2 regions of the Lysinibacillus sp. FSL M8-0355 genome follow, and region 1 is predicted to be linked to the other one. Evidence: riboswitches for the same ligand, from Rfam matches in the RefSeq annotation. Region 1 holds a riboswitch; the other holds the start of a gene.
The links. Region 1 has a riboswitch for thiamine pyrophosphate ahead of thiT (energy-coupled thiamine transporter ThiT). Riboswitches for the same ligand answer to the same signal wherever they lie in the genome.
Positions count from the first base shown of each region.

Region 2: it holds a riboswitch for thiamine pyrophosphate, as region 1 does, so the genes downstream of both, thiW (energy coupling factor transporter S component ThiW) here and thiT (energy-coupled thiamine transporter ThiT) in region 1, are expected to answer to the same signal.

Region 1 covers NZ_JBBPAI010000001.1:4,109,741-4,112,881, forward strand. Annotated here, with positions in the region: gene MKY46_RS20125 (hypothetical protein) at 1-505, shown strand, start outside; gene map (type I methionyl aminopeptidase) at 539-1,294, opposite strand; gene thiT (energy-coupled thiamine transporter ThiT) at 1,456-2,016, opposite strand; TPP riboswitch at 2,153-2,260, opposite strand; gene MKY46_RS20140 (DUF4870 domain-containing protein) at 2,388-2,711, shown strand; gene MKY46_RS20145 (hypothetical protein) at 2,767-2,889, shown strand; gene MKY46_RS20150 (SMC family ATPase) at 2,931-3,141, opposite strand, start outside.
Region 2 covers NZ_JBBPAI010000001.1:915,117-918,257, reverse strand. Annotated here, with positions in the region: gene MKY46_RS04270 (ABC transporter substrate-binding protein) at 1-187, shown strand, start outside; gene MKY46_RS04265 (MFS transporter) at 416-1,612, shown strand; TPP riboswitch at 1,679-1,786, shown strand; gene thiW (energy coupling factor transporter S component ThiW) at 1,878-2,378, shown strand; gene MKY46_RS04255 (VWA domain-containing protein) at 2,623-3,141, opposite strand, start outside.

The DNA.
Region 1 (3,141 bases):
AACTATGAAACAGTCTGCGCTTTTTAGCTGCATAAATATATTGCAAGCATTGATGATATACGTATGGCATCATGAGTTATTTATTGTTTCACTTGGCATTACATTACTCTTAGTCTTGTATTTATTTATGTTGTATAATACGTACCCTCTTCATGACAAAGCAATGTCGGGTCGTATTCCTTTCTCCATTTATTTTGCATGGATGACATTTATTTTTATTACGAATATCAGTTTTACGTTAACGGCTTATGGTTGGAACGGCTTTGGTCTTAGTACGCCTCTTTGGGCAGTAATTTTGCTGACATTAGGTGGAGCACTTGCGCTACATATCCGTTTCCATCACTTTGATATTTTGTTTCCTAGTGTTTTTATTTGGGCTTATATAGGAATCGCCTTACATAATGGTTTTGATGAGCTACTTGTCACTACCGCCGCCTTCTTTTTATGTGGTGTTCTCTTTGTTGGTATTTTATTTATTAAAAAAAATCCTGCCTACCAAAAATAAATTGGTAAGCAGGATTTTTCATTTCATTGCATTCTATTCTTCGTCTAATGATGTTAGGATAATCGGTTTATCTTTTGTTACAATGACTGAATGTTCAATTTGAGCTACAAGTGATTTATCAGGTGTAATGAATGTCCAACCATCACCAGCTTCTACAATATGCTCTGCCTTCGCTGAGATAAACGGTTCAACCGCAAGCACCATACCTTCTTTCATAATTGTAGAATCCCATGCATCATAGTAATTTAAAATGTGATTCGGCTCATCATGTAAAGATTGACCTAAACCATGACCAGTTAAATTCATAATAACAGTTAAGCCATTAGCATTCGCCTCACGTTCAACTGCCTTACCAATTTGATTTAATTTAGACCCAGCCTTTACCTTTGTCATTGCTCGATCAAAGGCGCTTTTGGCAACGCGACATAGCTTTTCTTTGTCCTCATAGCCATCACCAACCACAAATGAAATACCAGTGTCAGCAAAGTAGCCATTTAATGAACCAGAAACATCGATATTTACAATATCCCCTTCTTGAATAACACGTTTTCCGGGGATACCATGCGCCACTTCTTCATTGACACTAATACATGTATACCCTGGGAAATCATATTCTCCCTTTGGACCAGATATCGCGCCAGCCTCTGCAAACATACGGCCAGCAATTTCATCTAGCTCCAATGTTGTAACACCTGGTTTTGTGGCAGCTTTCATCGCTTCACGAATTTCAGCACAAATGCGTCCTATTTTTTTAAAAGCTTCAATCTCTTCTTGCGTTTTTACAATCATGTATAACGTCCCTTTCATCTAATATCTATACTTTAATATAACATAACTTGTTATGCGTATAACGATAAACGCTTTAAATATTGTATGCTTCCTTACTTTGCGAAGTGCGCAAAGAGTTATTTGCGACAAAAAAGCCCCTTCACAAATGTGAGGGGCATGTTTTATGCTTTTCTTTGCATTAATTGTGGAGCAGCTGTGAATAAAAGAACGCCTACAATTGCCGTTAAAATAGTTGCTGGTAGCATATATGTACCATTATAGATGATGGAATAGATCCATGCATTTTGATCGCCAGCATATTCTGCAAAAAATACAGCGCCAGCCGTCGTGTGGGCTGCATATCGTAAAAAGCCCGCAAGTACCGTACCTAATATAATGTAAAATGCCATTTTTGTTTTGTTGGCATTTTTGGCAGCCGCCAACACGGGTCCACGCACAACCGCCGCTAATCCTACAACTGTGAAAGCAACACCATAATCAAGGAATCCTTGTAGCCAGTGCACAATCGTAGCACCAAACATGGTTTGCATTACACCCACGAGTAATCCAGTTGTTAGCCCAGCTACTAAGCCCCAGCGAAATGCTATTAACATAATAGGTACCATGACTAGACTAACAGAACCACCTTGTGCCCATACTTTAAAGGAAACCTGATCAAGCACAAGACCGATTGCTGCAAATATCGCAATCTCCACAAGCATTAATAGTCTTTTTTTGTCCATATATATTCTCTCCTTTGTTCCGATGTAGGATACAAGAGCAGGAATAGAAATGCGCTGATATGTCTCTTTCTGACACCTTTTTATTCCCTCAAGAATGAAAAAACGATGCCAGGACAGAGCCTCACATCGTACTAGTGTCGGTTTCTATCCACATCCCTACGCAAGCGTTAACTTACAGGTTCAAAGAGTCAAGGCATTACGTGCCCAGTCTCAGCTGACATCATCAGCTCCCCTTGTGGTCGTTACATCTGAATTTATTTGAACATTCTCATTGTACGCAAAGGATAGAAGGATTACAACCTCTTCCATATATTATTTTTTTGAAACTTTGCTGTTTTTCATGCGTAAATATTACAAAAGGAGGTACAACTATGGAGAACCAAAAAATTTTATCTGCCTTTAGTTATTTAAGTATTTTCTTCGCCCCTTTTATCGTCCCATTAATTGTGTACATTATTACGAAAGATAGTGACGTAAAAAGACATTCAATTCGTGCACTTATCTCTCATTTAATTCCTTTTGTTTTCGGCATTCTGTTCTTTATTGTCTTTGTTTTTTCTACATTTAATTTGGATCCAACGTCCGGCAATAATACGATGTTGATTATTTGGTTCGTTTCGTTTGCCATTTATGCCATCGTCTCACTAGGAATTGTAATATGGAATATTATTCAAGCTGTTCGTGTTATTCGTTAATGTTTCATTTTTAAGCGAAACAGGTAGTAGTAATTGTAAAAGGAGCTGTTTTTGAATGAAAGTATCAAATGTTGTGAAAACCGCCGTAAAATTAGCACCTATTGTTATTCCTATCGTGAAAAAAGTAATGGCTGCAAAAAAAGGGACAACGCCTACAGCCACCCCTCGAAAAAAATAAACAGCAGGCGTATTCCCTTGTTTTGGAAATACGCCTTTTATTTATTTCACTTCAAAGTGGGTTTGACTATGTCCATTCAATGTTTTTTCTACATGTAAGACCGCTGGCATCGCCGATTTTAATTCAGGCACATGAGAAATCACGCCAATCATACGACCAGAATCCTGTAAAGCAATTAATGTATCAATTGCTTTATTCAAAGATTCCTCATCAAGCGAGCCAAAGCCCTCATCAATAAACATGGTTTCAATA
Region 2 (3,141 bases), 3.2 Mb from region 1:
TTATGTAGGCTACTCTACGCCTAATATCGCTGCTATGGACTTAATGGATGAAGAAGTTGTTTCTGATGAACGCTACTATCCTTCTGAAGAACAACGCGATACATTAGAAGTTTACAAAAATTTAGGACCAGACTATTTAGGGAAATATAATGAATTGTTTTTAGAATTTAAAATGAGTATTCGTTAAAGCATATAAAGGTCTATCGATGAATTTTTATTTTGTCGATAGATCTTTCTCTATTATCTTCCTGCTTTTGGCAGCACTTCACCTATTGTCTGTTTATTGTTTTCTACATCGTGGATTGGTATTGCTGCACTAGCAGGTATGTTTCATTTCAGACTTTCAACCGATATGATGATAGGATATCTTATGATAGACTTTAGTATATTTGATTATAAAAAGGGGGTTCATTCGATGACCCAGCAGAAGTCCAATAAGGCGGCTTTATATATTTTAATGTTTAATATGTTTATCGCAATGGGGAGTATTGGAATTATTATTCCTGTCATGCCAGAGTATTTAAAAATTTTTGGTGCAGCAGGACAAGTTCTAGGTATGCTAATTGCAACGTTCGCCTTAGCTCAATTCGTATTTTCTCCAATTGCTGGGAATCTTTCGGATCAGTATGGTCGGAAAAATTTAATTATTTTCGGTCTTATTGTGACAGGTCTTGCACAAATCGGTTTTGGCCTAGCCACAGACGTCTGGATGCTATTTTTAGCACGCTTTTTAGGCGGTCTAGGTTCCGCATTTGTTGCACCTCCTATTATGGCATTTGTAGCTGACGTTACTACCTACGAGGAACGTGGAAAAGGTATGAGTATGTTGGGTGCTGCTATGTCACTGGGCTTTATGATAGGGCCAGGAATAGGTGGTTTCTTAGCAAAGGTTAGTTTACATTTTCCATTTTTCACGGCAGGAGTTGCTGCCATACTTGCATCTGTTTTATCTTATTTTTTATTACCATCTACTAAACCAAACACTTCACATGACAAGCAAAAGCAAGAAAATCTGGCGAAGCAAATGGCTCGTTCCATACATATGCCTTATTTCGTTATGCTCATTATCATGCTCGTGTTCTCGTTCGGAATTGCCAACTTCCAAACAACCTTGTCATTATTTGTGACAGAAAAGTTTAATTACACACCCGTAGATATTGCGATTATTTTAGTTGTCGGTGGTGCTTTTGGGGTAGTTGTACAAATGTTTGTGATTACACCACTTTTTAATCGCTTTGGTGAAATGAAAGTTGTGTTAGTCAATTTATTTATTGCATCTGTTGCTATTTTCTTAATATTGTTTGTATCTGGCTTCGCTCTTATATTAGTTGTAGCAACTATTTTCTCTACAGCAACAACACTAATTCGTCCTGCTGTAAATACACTAATTTCAAAGCTTGCAGAGAAAGAACAAGGGTTTGCTGCGGGCTTGAATAATGCTTACATGAGCCTTGGCAATATGATTGGACCAGCCTTAGCAGGTTTACTATTTGACTGGAATATGAACAGTCCATATATTTTCGGATCTATCATATTATTAGCCTGCTTCTTCCTTGCACTCATCTGGACATTGAAAAAAGCACCTCATCTAATGCATCCTGATACGAAATAGTCAGAAAAATCATTGACTATTTTTAACATTATGTTACATTAATGTTGGTTAATAAAATTGAATGATATTTACCACTGGGGGAGCCTTTAAAAGGCTGAGACGTATATGATGATGTACGGACCCTTTGAACCTGATCTAGTTCATACTAGCGGAGGGAAGTGGCGCTACTTGCTATTGTCATTGTCTATGCAAGGCCGCTTCCTATTGTTTAAAGGAAGCGGCCTTTTAATTTCCCTCATGATTTTATTCAAGAGGAGTGAACCTTATGTCAATTCGTAAAATGACAATCATGGCTTTATTAGTAGCGATTGCTGTAGCAGGATCTACCTTTGTATCCATACCAACAGGCATCGCACGCGCCTACCCCGTTCAGCATGCTGTTAACGTAATAGGAGCTATTATACTAGGACCCGTGCCAACAGTTCTAGTTGCCTTTGTGACAGCCATCATTCGTATCTTTACTGGTACAGGCTCTCTTTTAGCGATTCCTGGTAGCGTCATTGGAGCATTGTGTGCGGCCCTTGCCTACAAATACAGTAGAAAATCATGGCTAGCAGGATTCGGCGAAGTTTTTGGCACTGGTATTTTAGCTTCACTTATTGCCGTACCCTATGCAAAATTGCTTATGGAGACATCCGTAGCCGCATTATTCTTCATGCCAGCCTTTTTAACATCAAGTACCATCGGGGCCATCTTAGGTGTTATGGTAGCTAGCACTTTGCGAAAATCGGTACTAGTAAAGAGTTTTAATTCTTCGCTTTATTGAGTGGTGCTGAGTGCTTTTTGATTTTGGAAATCCTTTAAGATGTGCGAGAAGATTTCTTTTCTAGTCTTTGAGCGGGGTTCGTTTCTTTATGAGCGTCTCTCTCCCCCGAGAAGCACTTTTCGAAGGCTGCACTGTGTCAATCACCTTTGCACCCCTTTCCTAGCGGAAACCACCATTTTTTAAAACCTCAAAGCATTTAAAAAAGCAGTGCAAAATGGAATGATTTTGCACTGCCTTCACTCTATTATGATCGTTTTTTCATACCCTTTAATAGCTGGGCTACGTTCGTGTCTTCTGCTTGTACAGGTTTCTCCTCAATTGGCTGCTCTTTTTTATTCGTTTTTGTTAGGAAACTCCACCCAAAACGTCTTATGGTAATATCCATAAAGAATAGAAGCATACTTGCTAAAAGAAGCCATGTGGCAATGTTTTGTCGATCCGCTCCTTTGGTTGTAAAGTCACGGAACACATCTTGTGGTTCTTTTAAAACGGCTCCCCCTGTTTGATTTGTTAACTCTTCAACCAGTTTTTCATTAACAGGGAGCAGTTCATACTCAGCACTATAAGGAACACTTAGGCCTGCCTGATAAATGGCCTGCTGCTCATCCGCTATACGGAAGAAAATCAATCCAGGTTCGGCCTGTACAACAGCTCGAACTTGGGAGGCTGAAATGGTTTCTAACTGAGTTTCTAACTCCTCCCCTGCTTCATTAACCGCTACAATGTCTAAAAATGCGGCTTCATTTGTAGGGTCTGTAATCAT